DNA from 3 places in the Sporanaerobacter sp. PP17-6a genome. Region 3 is predicted to be linked to each of the others. Evidence: riboswitches for the same ligand, from Rfam matches in the RefSeq annotation. Region 3 holds a riboswitch; each other region holds the start of a gene.
What was found. Region 3 has a riboswitch for cobalamin ahead of PP176A_RS04750 (hypothetical protein). Riboswitches for the same ligand answer to the same signal wherever they lie in the genome.

Region 1 (5,376 bases), on a different contig from region 3:
TGAAATAAGAAAACTTGCCGACGAAACCCATACATATTCAGATGAGATATCCAAAATTACAAATTCCGTTACAGGAAGCAGTAAAAGTGCTGTAGACAGCATTGAAAAGGTAAGCGGAATAGTTAATGAAAGTGTAGAAGTCGCTGATTTAACTAAAGCTTCTTTTGAAGAATTGGTGGAAAAATTCGATAAGATCAATCTTTCAATAGTCGAAATTGCGGAAGCTTCTAAAGAGGTAAGAAATAATAGCGAATATATCCTTGAAAGAGCTACGGAAATATCCGCTATATCAGAAGAAACTACTGCAGCATCTCAAACCAGTTCGGAAGCAATAGATAAAAATCTTGCAGCCATGGAGGAAATCACCTCTTCCATTGAAAGCTTATCGGAAATTGCAGATAAACTAAATAAAATGGTAGAAAAATTTAATGTATAAAATCTACTTTTATTTCTTCTTCTTCAAAATATCTTGCTATGGAATAGAGTAAATCAGATAATCTGTTTAAATATTTCACAACATTTGAATCTATTTCAGCATTTTTTTGAAGAGAAATTGTTCTTCTTTCGGCTCTTCTGGCAACTGTTCTTGATACATGAAAATATGAAGATGCTTGTCCGGCCCCAGGTAATACAAAACCTGTGGGCTTTTTTACCTTTGCCATATACTTATCTATATTTTTTTCAAGATAGTCTATATCCTCATCTTTTATTCTATGAGGAACCTTTGTTTGATCTTCTGTGGCAAGATTGGCTGCAACAATAAAAAGTTTATTCTGAATATGATTTATTAATTCATATGTATCCTTATCGTCTTTTATATAATTTTTAGCAAGACCCAAAAATGATACCAGCTCATCTACAGTGCCATAACTTTCAACTCTTATATCATCTTTTGATACTCTCTTATTGTCAAAAAGACTTGTCTGCCCTTTATCCCCGGTTTTCGTGTATATCTTCACAAATAATTCCTCCTTCATTTTAATTTCTCTTTTTTGGTCTTGGACCATAAAACTGATAATAATTCACTTTAATTTTTCCATTAAATAATTTTCTTCTCCTATCAGCTCTCCTTCCGTATATTTTTTCAAACTCCTCGTTAGATGTAAGAAAATAAAGAGACCATGTATCCAAAAAACTGAAAACTTCACCCATTTTTCTGTATAAATCCTCTACTTTTTCTTTCTCTCCCATTCTCTCTCCATAGGGAGGATTTGATATGATAACTCCGTATTTTTTCTTGGAGCTTAGTTGCAATGCATCCTTTGTTTCATAGGTAATACAGTCGTCCACTCCCATCTCATACGTATTCTCTCTTGCAATTTTAACAGCTTCTTTATCAATATCATACCCAAAAATTTTCAGTTCTCTCTCCTGTATAATAGATTTCCTTGCAAAAATCTTTTCTTCTTTCCAATATTCTTCTTTTATTTTTTGCCAATCTTCTGCCGCAAAACTTCTCTGTATTCCCGGAGCGATATTTTTCCCTATCATAGCAGCTTCAATGGGAATAGTGCCGGAACCGCAAAATGGATCAATAAGTATTCTCTCCGGACTCCAATAACTTAGTTGAATCATAGCCGCAGCAATTGTTTCCTTTACAGGTGCATTGACATGCATTTTTCTGTATCCTCTCATATGAAGGGCTTCCCCTGAAGTATCAATGGATAGAGTTACCACATCTTTTAAAATCGAAACCAATATTGTAAATTTAGCTCCTGTTTCTTTAAACCATTCAGTTTTATATTTTGTTTTTAATTTTTCTACAACTGCTTTTTTAACTATGGCTTGGCAATCTGAAATGCTGAATAGCTTAGAATCCACGGATTTTCCGTTTACGGTAAACTCCCCGTCTTCATCTATCCATTCTTCCCAAGGAAGTGCTTTAGTTTTTTCGAACAATTCATCAAAGGTTAAAGCCTTAAATTCCCCCATTTTTAAGAATACCCTATCGGCAGTTCTAAGCCAGATATTTGTCTTTGCAATATCTTTTTCTTCACCTTTAAATGTTACCTTTCCATTTTCAACTTTTAAATCCGTATATCCTAATTTTAAAAGCTCCCTTTTAACTAATGATTCCAAACCAAAAGTCGAGGTCGCAATAAGTTCTATTTGTCCCATTTTATCCTCCCAATAATTAATTACCTTAATATTATACACCAAAACTAAATTAAATACTTTTTAAATGAGTACTTTTTAAAATCCTTGGGTATATAATGTTATAGGTTAAATTCTATATGACGAATATAGAAAACAAAAAACAATAGGGAGGGTCTTTAATATATGAAAAATATAGGAGAAACAATTCAAAGCGGAGATTGGAAGGGTGAAAAACATGTGCCTGTAATTCATGCCCCTGAAAAAGTTAAAAAAGGAGAAGCATTTGAAATAAAAGCAATAGTAGGAGAAAAAATACCTCACCCGAATACTTTGGAACATCACATTTGTTGGATAAAAATATTCTTTCAGCCTAAAGATGCAAAATTCCCAATAGAAATCGGAAATTCTGAATTCAGTGCTCACGGAGAAAGCGAAATATACAATGAGCCTTCCGTTTCTCTGACTACAAAAATTGATAAATCCGGTACAATTCATGCGTTAAGCTATTGTAATATTCACGGTCTATGGGAAAATAGCATAGAAATTTCCGTAGAATAGTGAGGTAAAAGATGAGGCTGTTAAAAAGAAGCTTCATCTTTTTTTATAATAATCTATCTCCTTGTTCTGGTATCCTTGACTAAAAGTTATTTATATTATATATTTTAATTGTAGTTAAATTTAATATTTAGGTAAAGGTACAAAGATTTATATTTCTTTGTTTAAAAGGGAAACAAGTAAAAGTCTTGTACGGTCCCGCCACTGTGAAGGTGAGAATTTTAAAATATGCCACTGAGAAATTGGGAAGGCTTAAAATTCTATGAACCTAAGTCAGGATACCTGCCTTTGCTAATGCACTAAAAACTCTACGGTAGATAGGGAGTGTTTCAGAATAGAATTATTATGTAAATACATAATGTTATTTTGCTTGTCACAGTTCCTGAAACCGCCGAGTTCAGGAACTTTTTTATTGCCCAAAATCATGAGGAGGTTAAAAGAGTGATAGAAGATAGAATAAAAGATATTGAGCTAAGAAAAAAAATAACTACAGCTGAAAACGCTGCACTATTTATTAAAAATGGTATGACAATTGCTACAAGTGGCTTTACTCCTTCAGGATATCCAAAAGCTACACCATTAGCACTTAGTAAAAGAATTAAAAACAATAACGAAAATATAAAAATTACATTAATTACAGGAGCTTCCGTCGGAGATGAATTGGACGGTGAATTAGCCAGAAATAATATTACAAAAAAAAGAATTCCCTATCAAACAAATGATAGCTGTAGAAAAGCTATAAACAATGGAGACATTCAATTTTGTGATGTTCATTTAAGCCTATTGCCTCAATACATTAATTATAATTATTTGGAAGATATAGATATCGGAATCGTAGAAGCATCTGAAATTACCGAAAACGGATGTATGATACCAACTACCTCTGTAGGTATAACACCAACTATAGTAAAAAAAGCTAAAAAATTAATAATAGAAATAAATACAAGTCAACCAATAGATCTAAGAGGAATACACGACATATATACTTTACCAAATCCCCCAAAAAGAACGCCTATACCTATACTAAACTGCAAAGATAGAATCGGTACAAATTATATCCAAATAGATAAAAATAAGATAATCGCCATAGTTTTCACGGATATAAGAGATGATGTTAAAAAATTAGCAGAACCAAATAAAGACAGTAATTTAATGGCGGAAATTTTTTTGGAATTTTTAGACCATGAAATCAAAGCAGGCAGAATTCCAAGAAAATTATTGCCCTTTCAATCCGGGGTCGGTTCAGTATCAAATTCAATACTAAATGGATTCTCTCGTTCAAAGTATGATAACCTTCAATTTTATTCAGAGGTAATACAGGATTCAATGTTGGACTTAATAGATATAGGAAAAGTACAAATAGCGTCCGGAACTGCTATTTCCCCTTCTCCGGAAGGATTAAATAAATTTTATGATGATATTAAAAGATATAAATCGAAGATAATATTGAGGCCACAAGAGATTAGCAATAACCCGGAAATAATCCGAAGACTCGGGGTCATAGCAATGAATACGGCAATAGAAGTAGATATATACGGTAATGTAAATTCCTCTAATATAATGGGTGGAAATCTCATGAATGGGATAGGAGGCTCAGGAGATTTTGCCAGAAATGCCTATCTGTCAGTATTCTTTACAAAGTCCACAGCTAAAAATGAAACTATTTCCACCGTAGTACCTCTTGTATCTCATGTCGATCACACCGAACATGATGTCAACATAATTATTACTGAGCAAGGAATAGCGGATTTGAGAGGTTTAAGTCCAAAGGAAAGAGCTATAAGCATAATAAACAATTGTGCTAATCCTATTTATAAGGATTTACTTTCGGATTATTTGAAAGAAGCTATGAAGAGTAAAAAGAACATACCTATATTACTAAATAGGGCTTTTAAATGTTTTGAATCATTAGAAAAAACCGACACGATGAAAAGAGGCAACATAGTTTGTTATGCAAATTTAATAAATAGAAAGGGTGATGACTATGAAGAAAAAAGCAAATGAATATATAAAAATTACCGTTGGAATGTCACTGGTAGCAATCGGTCTATACTTTTTTTTAATGCCAAAAAATCTATCTGTAGGCGGGGCTAATGGTTTAGCTATTGTTATAAATCATTTTATCCCGAATTTATCAATCGGACTTCTTATGATAATTATAAATATTTTTCTATTTGCAATTGGCTTTATCTTTATCGGAACTAATTTCGGTTTTAAAACCATATATGCAAGTTTTGGGGTCTCGGTTTTGGTATTATTATTTGAAAAAATTTTTCCCATGAAAAAACCATTAGCAAATGATATACTGATACAGCTTATTTTGGGTGTTATAATATCTGCAATAGGCATGGGCATAGTATTCAATCAAAATGCCTCAACAGGCGGAACAGATATTATAGCCAAAATATTAAATAGGTTCTGGGGTATAGATTTAGGTCGGGGTGTGCTCATTTCCGATCTTTCAATAACATTGGCAGCTGGCTTCGCCTATGGACTGCAAATTGGCCTGTATTCGTTATTAGGTGTGTTGCTAAATGGTTTAGTAATAGATGCAGCCATTGAAAGTATGAATATCCGTAAACAAGTTGTTATAGTAAGCAACTACAGCGAGGTAATAAACGATTATATAATAAAAAGTTTAGGGAAGGGTGCCACTTTGTATGAAGCTAAAGGAGGATTCACCGGAAGCGATAAAGAGGTTCTTGTAACTATATTAAGCAGAAA
Region 2 (5,376 bases), on a different contig from region 3:
AAAAAATTGAGCGAATTCGTGGGCAGCATATTTTATGAATACGATATTATACTGTTTATCATGGCTGCGGGAATAGTGGTGAGGAGTATAGCTAAGTATTTGGTAAGCAAAACTACGGACCCCGGCATAATAGTTATGGATGAGAAGGGACAGTTTGTAATAAGTTTAATTTCGGGCCATTTGGGAGGAGCTAATGACGCGGCATGTTTATTGGCAGACAGAGTAGGAGGGCAGGCCGTGATAACCACTTCTTCCGATGTCAGAGGATTGATAGCCGTTGATACTTTGGCGGAGAAATTAAACTGTCGGGTATCCGACATGTTAAATGCCAAAGATGTTACTGCCCTTATAGTAAATGATGAATTGGTAGGGATAAAGTCAGATATAAGAATAGATATAAAACTTCCGGATAATATAGTGGAATCTGCGAAGGGAAAGGGAATGATATACATAACAAACAAAGTTTTGGACATCTCCTCTTCCAATGAAGTACAGCTTATACCTAAAAATATAATCATAGGAATAGGTTGTAAAAGGGGAATTCCTAAGGAAGCTATAATATCGGCTGTAGCAGAAGCATTGAATTCTTTAAACATTGACGTAAGAAGTATAAAGCATTTTGCAACGGTGGATCTTAAGAAAAATGAAGCAGGAATATTTGAAGCTGCCCGATATTATGATGCTGAAGTTAAAATAGTTTCCAGAGAAGAAATAAAAACTGTGGAAAAGAATTTTAGCTGTTCCGAGTTTGTGAAAAAGACTATAGGGGTTGGCGGGGTCTGTGAACCCTGTGCAATGCTTACCGCTTCGGGAGGACATTTTCTTATGACCAAAAAATCTTATAATGGAATAACCTTATCTGTATGGGAGGAAATATAGGTGGACAAGACAGGAAAAATATTTGTAGTCGGAATAGGTCCCGGCAATATTGAACATATGACCTTTGAAGCCAGAAATGCTATTGAAAAATCGGATGTAATAGTTGGATATAAAACTTATGTGGACTTGATAGAAGATATAATAAGAGATAAAGAAGTAGCTTCGACGGGCATGAAAAAAGAGAAAGAAAGATGTGAAGAAGCCTTAAAATATGCGGAAGAAGGGAATACCGTATCATTGATAAGCAGTGGGGATGCCGGTGTTTACGGAATGGCGGGAATAATTTTGGAAATAGTTTTTAAAAGCAAAAGCTCCGTAGAGGTAGAAGTAGTACCGGGGATTACTGCTGCAAATGCAGCGGCGGCTTCTCTGGGAGCGCCTATTATGCACGACTATGTTACGATAAGTTTGAGTGATTTACTTACGGATTGGAGTTTAATTGAAAAAAGGCTTCACTGTGCAGGAGAAGGGGATTTTGTAGTATGTTTGTATAATCCTAAGAGCAAGGGAAGACAAAAGGAAATAGAAAAAGCAAGAGAAATACTTCTTAAATATAAAAAAAATGATACATTAGTGGGGATAGTCAGGAACGCTAAAAGAAAGGGAGAATCATGTGTTATAACTACACTTGAAGATATGCTTAAATATGATATAGATATGTTTACCACGATTATTGTCGGAAATTCACATACCTATATGGCAAAAGGCAAAATGATAACACCGAGAGGGTATGCAATATGATATTGGTATTGTCAGGGACATCTGACGGAAGAAAGATAATAGAATTGTTGTTTCAAAGAGGATATGACGTTATAGCTTCTACAGCTACGAAGTATGGAGGAATACTAATAGAATCCGATTGTAATGCGGAAGTAATATCCGAAAAAATGGAACAAGGGGATATGGAAAAGTTGATACGGAAAAGAAAAATAGAATGTATAGTAGATGCTACTCATCCCTATGCCGAAAAGGTTTCGGTCAATGCCATGGCAGCATGTAAATCTATGGGAATAAAATATTTAAGATATGAAAGAAAGGGAAACTCCTATGATAAGACAGATGGAGTATCTTGTTTTCCCGATTATGATAAAGCTATATCATACTTAAAGGGAACTAAAGGAAATATACTTTTGACTGTCGGCAGCAATAACCTTCAGCTTTTTACTTCATCTTTAGAGATTGACAGACTGTATGCGAGAGTTTTGCCTACCTATTCTGTGATAAAAAAATGTGAGGACCTGAGGCTTCTTCCAAAGCAGATAATAGCGGCCCAAGGACCTTTTACAGAGGAATTCAATAAGGCCATGTATAATAATTATAATATAAAATATATGGTAACTAAGGACAGCGGAGATGAGGGAGGAACCGAAGAAAAGATTAAAGGAGCTATAGAAACAGGAGTAAATGTGGTGTTGATAAAACGCCCTAAAATAAATTATATAAATTTATATGATAATATATATGATATAATTAAAGTTATTGATAAAGATTTAAAGAAATAATCTTGTATAATTAAATAGCTTAAAATTACAGGTTTTTTGAAATTAAAAGGGAAAGCGGTGAAAAATCCGCTGCAGCCCCCGCTACTGTAAATAGGAACGAAATCATACAATTACCACTGGAAGCTTTTCTGGGAAGGTATTGAGAGTAGGATGAACTATTAGCCAGGAGACCTGCCTGTAACTTTTATAAATAAGCCTTCGGAGGGAAGTGGTTGTTTACATGTAAGTTTTATTTATATATAACCATAGCAGAAAAGGCCATGGTTTTTTTATTTGAGATAAGGAGGGAATAATGGAGAAAGGAATTATTGTGGCAAGTTTTGGCACCACCTTTGAGGAAGCCGAAAAATTATGTATAAAAAGCATAGAAAAGAGGGTGAAGAAGGAGTTTAACGGATATTATACGGAAAGGGCTTTTACTTCCCAGATGGTGATTAATAAACTTAAGAAAAGGGATGGAATATCAGTAAATAATGTAACAGAAGCATTGGGGAAGATGAAAAACGAAGGTATTTCCCAAATATATATACAATCCCTTCATATAATACCAGGTCATGAATACAATAAGCTCGTAAATCAGGCAGAATTGTTTAAAAAAGAAAATCAGGATATCATTGTAAAAATAGGAGTACCGCTGTTATACGATGATACAGATTATGAAAGGACAGTAAATTCAATTGAAATTCCGCAAATTAAACCTGATGAGGCATTGGTTTTTATGGGACATGGTACAGATCATAGCTCGGATACCAGTTATAGTCTGTTGGAAAAATATTTTAGAAAGGAATATTCAGACAATATATTTATCGGAACAATGGAAGGAAGTATAACGTTAGGGAATATAATACCTCAACTCTTCCGGAGAAAGATAAAAAAAATTATACTAATGCCCTTTATGTTGGTAACGGGGGATCACGTAATCAACGATATGGCTGGCGATAAAGGCAGTTCATGGAAGAATACGTTAATCAAAGACGGTTTTGAGGTTGAAGTGAATATGCTTGGATTAGGTCAGAATAAAAAAATTCAAGATATATTCATATCTCACTTAAAAACCGTCATAGAAAATAACTGATTATTGAAAAGAATATTTTAGGAGGAATGAAATATGAAAAAGACAAAGATGTTGTTATTATTTTTGGTAGTTGTGATGGCTGTATCAATATTTAGCGGATGTCAAAACACTAAAGATGTAAACGGTTCGGATAATGATGATGCTAAAGAAGAAACGAAGAAAGAAGAAGAGAATAAACCAGTATCAGAATACGGGGTTACTGTTAATAAGGATAATGTAGTATTTACAGATGCCAGAGGAAAAGAAGTAACCATAAAAAAGAACCCTGAAAGGGTTGTCTGCTTATACAATTCATATCTTGACATCTGGGATAGCTGTGGCGGAAAAGTAATAGGAAAGGTAGAAGAAGCCGAGGAAAAACCTATTGAAAATGCTAAATCCGCTGAAGTTGTAGGAAGCCCCGGTTCTCCGAGCCTTGAAAAGATATTGGCATTAAAACCTGATTTAGTCATTTTGACTAATGACTTTAAAGGTCAAGCATCACTGATTCCGTCATTGGAACAAAATAACATTCAGGTTATTGATTTAGCTAATACTTATTTAAAGGATTATTATATGACTGTAAGGCTTTTCACGGGGATTACCGGAAGAGAAGACCTGTATGAAAAACACACCAATGAAGTAAAAAAGAAAGTAGATGAAATAATAGCAAAAGTACCGAAAGACAAAAAATATAAAGTGCTAATAGTATTTGCTACTGCTAAAAATATTACAGTCAGGAATTCGGAATCAATGGTGGGGGAAATGCTCAAGGATTTAAACACCATAAATATATCCGATACTGCGGCAAATTCGTCTGATGCAAAGGTCTTCAGCATGGAAAAAATAATACAGGAAGATCCGGATTTCATATTTGTACAAACTATGGGAAGCGATAAAGAGGAAATAATGGCAAGATTGAAACAGGATGTGGAAGATAATCCGGCTTGGAGCTCTCTTACTGCTGTGAAGAATGACAGATATATAATTCTTTCTAAGGACTTGTACTTATATAAACCAAATGCAAAATATCCCGATGCTTATGAAGGCTTAGCAAAAATACTTTATCCGGATATATTCAAATAAAAAGATTGGCATGGCTGTATAGTCTTTATATAAAAGACTATACAGCTATTAAAATGCTTAATACTAAGGGGAATAAAATATGACTGATAGCAATATAAAAAAAGAAAGAATTAAAAAGAAGGTTATTTTACTGATTTTTATAGCTTTGACTGTAATCAGTTTTTTTATAAGCATAGGAAATGGAGCGGTAAAGGTACATCCAAAGGAAATAATAAATGCGGTATTCTTTGAAAAATCCACAGTGAACTATCAAATAATATGGAACGTCAGATTGCCGAGAACTATAGTAGCAGCCCTCGTTGGGACATGTCTTGCATTATCGGGAGCCATATTGCAGGGTGTTATGAGAAACCCATTAGCGGCGCCAAATATCATAGGAGTTTCCTCTGGAGCCGGACTTATGACATTATTAATTCTGATACTCTTTCCGGATTTCTACTATTTGGCACCTATAGGTGCATTTATAGGTGCACTTCTGGCCACACTTTTTATATATTTTTTAGCGTGGAAGGAAGGTGTTGTACCAACGAGATTGATACTGGCCGGAGTTGCCGTTTCTTCCTTATTGGGAGCGGGAACAAACGCCTTGATGACGTTTTATCCGAACAAGGTGGCAGGAGTTATAGGCTTCATGGTGGGGGGCCTTTCATCTACTACGTGGCAGCAGGTAAAAATTATATTTCCTTATGCAGCTATAGGGATTTTTTTGATTTTATTGATACCAAACAAACTGAATATACTGATGATGGGAGACGAAGTAGCTACAAGCCTTGGATTAAATGTTGAAAGAACAAGGTTTGCCTTTATTATAATTTCGTCCTTATTGGCAGGAAGTGCTGTAAGCGTTGTAGGGCT
Region 3 (5,376 bases):
GGCCGTACAATCCGCTCATATTGTTTACCGATAAGAGTAAAATCAGATGAGGAAAAGAAGATAAGGTAAACATGGCAATATGAAAAAATCCGTTCTTTTCCCATTCCCACAATGTTATAAGAATCGAATTCAATATTAATTGAAATACGGAATAATAAAGATACATTTTACCCGTTAAATCTTCCTCGTAGGAATTATCCGTTAAAATTATCATGAAAAAACACCCTAAAAGAACTATGGTATTAATCAACACATAACTGAATATCAACTCTCTGTTTTTTTTATTCATCTCTAAAAAATCATTCATTATTTTCACCTGATTTTAATTTCCCACGAAGGGATATTTGAGGAAGCATAATTCTTCCTTTGCCGGTTATCTTAATGGTCAACGGACCATTTTCCGTAAAATCCTTCACTCTGTCACCCTGAAATAACTGAGATGATAATTTTTCCCATTTTTTATCTTTTTGATTTAATGCTTCTATTTTTAAGTTGCCATAATCAATCTTTGCTCTAAGACTCAGGGATTCAATATCCCCTCGCACAGGCATAGGATAGTATAAAAGAAGTTCTTCTCCCTCTTCTAACGTATATTCCCTTATATATTCATCTTCCGAGTATTTAGTATAGTTTTTAACCGGACAAATAACTCCGAAGGGAATGTTTAAATGTTCTTTTTCTTCAAAATCAATTTGAAAGACATTCATTGTATATGTCTTTTCATCTTTATCCTTTATTGTGCTAAATCCTATCAGATAGCAGTTCTTAGGATTACTTTCAGCATAGTAATACTGTTCAAACAGCTGTTTTTCTTCGTCATCTAATTTGGCAGCAGTAGAAACCTTGTCCAAATAATTAAAATCGCCGGTATTCTTTAAATTTTCATCCAATCTATATTTAATATCCAATTCTTGTTTTCCGTTTAATGTTCCAATATTTATAACCGTATCTCCTATTATGATGAAGCTGCTATCCAAATCATAAGGGAGAATATTTTGTATTTCACCTGATACAATTGAATTTTCGTCTATAGAAAGTTTCTGCACATAACTTTCTTTTTCATCCCGATTCTGAAAAAATATAGGATACACCTCTTTTTTCAATGCAAGAACCTTTTGGCTTAAAGGCATAACATGAATATTGTCTTCTCCATATCCGTCCAAGAATCCATCATTCAGCTGAAATTCCGAATTCTCTTTAGTTCCCTTCACATATGCAACTCCTGTAGAGAAAACTCCTTCTCCGTATTCCTTTATCTCAACCTTTCCCACATTGCTTCCATAGATATTTTCTCTAAAAAAAGCTATTAAAAATATCAAAGAAAAGGCTCCTATTGATATTCCAAATATTTTACCTCTTTTTTCTCCCAATCCTATAATAAGAAATATTAAATAAACTATCAGTAAGGACAGAAATATATAAACCAAATTATAACTGGGTTTCAACAGAGAATTTCCTATAAAAAACATATTTTTCCACTCATTTTCCCTGTTAAAAATATTTTCAGGTTTGATCAAATCGTTAAGATTTAAATATGTAGCATATTTTTCAATTGATTCTTTTATGTTATCTAAGGATATCGTTTCCAAATTTTCGTTTATGGATACAACGTTACCTTCTCCCAAATGCCAAATCTCTTCTTGATTTAAATTTTTAAATATTCCGGTTAAAGTTTTATATTTGTAGGTTTTGTTTCCAATGAAAATATTGTGTCCTCTTTTAACCCATTGAATAAGATTTTGCCCGAATTCTTCCGGTAATTGTTCTGAATTGTAGTTCTCTATAAAAACCATATCTAAATTTTCAAGTTCTTCTTCATTCAGGCTGAGGTATTTGGTCAAATCAACTATTTCTATATCTTCCATGGGAATAAAATTTAGTTTCAATTGGCTGAGATAATTCAATCTCTCCGGTTCATCGGATAATATTCCTAAGATGGTTGTTTTCTCGGAAATAGGTTCAAATGGGATTTCGACGGAATTTATCTTCTTTCCTTTATTCTCTAACGTTACTTTTATTTTACCCTCGGAATCAGGTATGGGAATGGAAAAATAATATACTTTTTCACTATTATCATCTATCTTTACGGGTTCATAATATTTCCTGTTTTCAGTTTCTATGCGGATTATACCTTCATCTATACCTGAATTTCCGGTACTTACGGTGATTTTTAACGGATTTACACTTTTCAGCTTTACTTTTCCGCCAAATCCGATGATTCCTGTAATTCTTGTTTCGCCGCTTCCATAGGATATCCCCCATGAAGATAATATTATAAAAATTAACAAACCTATTCCAACTAATTTTTTCACATTCCCACACTTCCCTTTAAAAATAAAACCCTCTTCCAAGGAAGAGGGTTTAAATTCATTTCACTCAACCTTCCCTTTCCTCTAAGTCGGAGTATCGAGAAGAAATACAACACCAAGTTTTCTGGCTTTCAGATCATCTTTAGGCCGAACCTTCCCATTTGTATACAAACAGTGGCAAAAACATCAACCTAAATTCCTGATTACAGCTGCGACTACAGCAAGGGTTTTTCACCCTTTTCCTTATTGTGCTATATTTTATCTTTTCCATATATTAAATTACTTTCATCAACATTATATTCCATACAAATTAACATTGTCAAGGAGTTATAACTATAGGTTTCCCGCAAAGTATAGAAGCTTTCATGTCTATAATCCTTTGGTTTGAAGAACCTCTGAATTTCAGCATAAGGCTTTTTTTATCTATCTCAAAGGGGCCGTCTATGAGAATATCCGTACATTTCATTAATCTCTCCCAACCCGGTCTGTCATTGAAACTTTCAATTATTTTCTCACAAGTATATCCCGTATAAGTTATAACATTTAGCCCCATTTCCTTTATTCTTTCTCCTAAAACCGCAAAATTTTCGGCTTGCTCAAGAGGTTCTCCTCCGCTAAAGGTTACTCCGTCTAAGAGAGGATTATCCTTTACCATTTTCAAGATATCTTTAATATCTATCAGTCTGCCGCCGGTAAAGGAATGAGTCTCCGGATTATGGCATCCTTTACAGTTGTGTTTACACCCTTGAGAAAAAACTACCAGTCTTATACCGGGTCCGTCAACTATAGATTCTTTAATTATTCCTGCTATTCTTAAAAAATCAGTCATATCTTTCTCCCTATTTTACAGAGCAGGAAAAATGTTTGACTCTGTCCCTTTCCTCTGCTCTCTTTGCATCATTGAAACGGTCTAAGGTTCCCACCAGATACCCTGTAATACGTCTGATCCTCTCAAAAGGTATATTTCCTTCTTCCCTTCCGCATTTGGGACAGGTATCACCGATAATTCCGGTATATCCGCAGACGGGATCTCTGTCCACGGGATGATTTATTGAACCATAGCCTACTCCGGATTCCTTCATTACTCTTATAATTTTTTCAAAGGCTTCTAAGTTTTGAGTCGGATCTCCGTCTAACTCCACATATGTTATATGTCCCCCATTTGTAAGAGAATGATATGGAGCTTCCGTTTTTATCTTGTGAAAAGCGGTTGTTTCGTAATATACAGGAACATGGAAACTGTTTGTATAATATTCCCTGTCCGTTATTCCTTCAATGGAACCGAATATTTCTTTGTCCATTTTAACAAATCTTCCTGCCGTTCCTTCCGCCGGAGTAGCAAGAAGGGAAAAATTCATCTTATATTTTTGGCTTGCTTCGTCCATTCTCTTTCTCATATGCCCTATAATTTCAAGGCCTAATCTTTGCGATTCCTCGGATTCCCCATGATGTTTTCCCGTAAGTGCTTTCAAACATTCGGCAAGGCCTATAAATCCCATAGTCAAAGTCCCATGTTTCAATACTTCTCTTACCTCGTCTTCTTCTCCTAATTTATCCGAATCAATCCATATTCCCTGCCCCATGAGGAAGGGGTAATTTTTTACCTTTTTGCGCCCTTGCATCTCAAATCTTTCCAACAATTGATCGATAACTAAATCTATAACCTTATCAAGTTCCTTAAAGAATATATCCAGATTACCTTTGCTTTTCAGCCCCAATCTCGGCAAATTGACAGTAGTAAAGCTTAAATTCCCTCTTCCGTATATTATTTCTCTGTCGGGGTCATAAACATTTCCTACAACTCTTGTTCTGCATCCCATATATGCAATCTCCGTTTCCGGATGGCCCTGTTTATAATACTGAAGATTATACGGTGCATCCAAGAACGAAAAATTAGGAAACAGTCTCTTTGCACTTACTCTGCATGATAATCTGAACAGGTCATAATTTGGCTCCCCTTCATTATAATTAACTCCTTCCTTAACTTTAAAAATCTGTATCGGAAATATGGGAGTTTCTCCGTTTCCGAGGCCGGCTTCCGTAGCAAGAAGAAGATTTTTCATAACCATTCTGCCTTCCGGAGACGTATCGGTTCCATAGTTAACGGAACTAAAAGGTATCTGAGCTCCCGCTCTGGAATGCATAGTATTTAAATTGTGTATAAATGCTTCTATTGCCTGAAAAGTTTTTCTGTCCGTTTCTTTCAACGCATTTTTTTCTGCAAATTTTTGGGCTTTTTTTATCAATAAAGGATCTTTTATAAGATCAGAAAGATAATTAAATTCCGCTTCTTTATACTTCTCGTTATTTGCAATGGAGGGCTTCAATCCCTTTTCTTTGTGAATGTTATCAAAGATATCTATAATTTTATCTTGAATTTCTCCATCCTCCGTCAACAACTCAAAGGCTTTTAATAAATTTACTCTATATAATTTTACATATGTTTTTTTAACCCCCGGTGCCATTCCGTAGTCAAAATTCGGTATGCTCTGACCACCGTGCTGGTCATTCTGATTGGACTGTATAGCAATACAGGCTAAAGCGGCATAACTTTGAATGTCGTTAGGTTCTCTCAAAAATCCATGGCCGGTACAAAACCCTCCTTTAAACAGCTTTACGATATCTATCTGGCAGCAGGTAGTAGTCAGCATAAGAAAATCCAAATCATGTATATGAATATCCCCTTCTTTGTGAGCTTTGGAATGTTCAGGCTTTAATATAAACAAATCATAAAACTGTTTCGCCCCTTCGGAACCAAATTTAAGCATGGTACCCATAGCCGTATCTCCGTCTATGTTGGCATTTTCCCTCTTTAAGTCATTATCCTTGGCATCTTTAAAGGTCAGATCTTCGTATACCTTCATAAGTCTTGTGTTCATTTCCCTTACTCTGTTTCTTTCGGCTCTGTAGAGAATATACTCTTTTGCCGTACGGGCATGACCTGACTCTATAAGTACCTTTTCCACTATATCCTGTATTTCTTCAACTTCGGGTACCTTATGTATATAATCCCGTTCTAGTATTTCAGCAACTTCTTCCGATAAAGCAACTGCCATATCATAATCCT

Region 1: it holds a riboswitch for cobalamin, as region 3 does, so the genes downstream of both, PP176A_RS14205 (succinate CoA transferase) here and PP176A_RS04750 (hypothetical protein) in region 3, are expected to answer to the same signal.
Region 2: it holds a riboswitch for cobalamin, as region 3 does, so the genes downstream of both, PP176A_RS07620 (sirohydrochlorin cobaltochelatase) here and PP176A_RS04750 (hypothetical protein) in region 3, are expected to answer to the same signal.

The regions. Positions count from the first base shown of each region.
Region 1 is NZ_FMIF01000038.1:55,732-61,107, forward strand. It holds gene PP176A_RS14185 (methyl-accepting chemotaxis protein) at 1-436, shown strand, start outside; gene PP176A_RS14190 (cob(I)yrinic acid a,c-diamide adenosyltransferase) at 426-959, opposite strand; gene PP176A_RS14195 (THUMP domain-containing class I SAM-dependent RNA methyltransferase) at 979-2,118, opposite strand; gene PP176A_RS14200 (class II SORL domain-containing protein) at 2,281-2,655, shown strand; cobalamin riboswitch at 2,774-2,956, shown strand; gene PP176A_RS14205 (succinate CoA transferase) at 3,094-4,656, shown strand; gene PP176A_RS14210 (YitT family protein) at 4,637-5,376, shown strand, end outside.
Region 2 is NZ_FMIF01000015.1:98,285-103,660, reverse strand. It holds gene cbiG (cobalt-precorrin 5A hydrolase) at 1-879, shown strand, start outside; gene cobJ (precorrin-3B C(17)-methyltransferase) at 880-1,620, shown strand; gene PP176A_RS07625 (cobalt-precorrin-6A reductase) at 1,617-2,381, shown strand; cobalamin riboswitch at 2,394-2,574, shown strand; gene PP176A_RS07620 (sirohydrochlorin cobaltochelatase) at 2,674-3,456, shown strand; gene PP176A_RS07615 (ABC transporter substrate-binding protein) at 3,490-4,521, shown strand; gene PP176A_RS07610 (FecCD family ABC transporter permease) at 4,601-5,376, shown strand, end outside.
Region 3 is NZ_FMIF01000009.1:58,659-64,034, forward strand. It holds gene PP176A_RS04745 (hypothetical protein) at 1-307, opposite strand, end outside; gene PP176A_RS04750 (hypothetical protein) at 300-2,312, opposite strand; cobalamin riboswitch at 2,407-2,585, opposite strand; gene nrdG (anaerobic ribonucleoside-triphosphate reductase activating protein) at 2,629-3,138, opposite strand; gene PP176A_RS04760 (anaerobic ribonucleoside triphosphate reductase) at 3,149-5,376, opposite strand, start outside.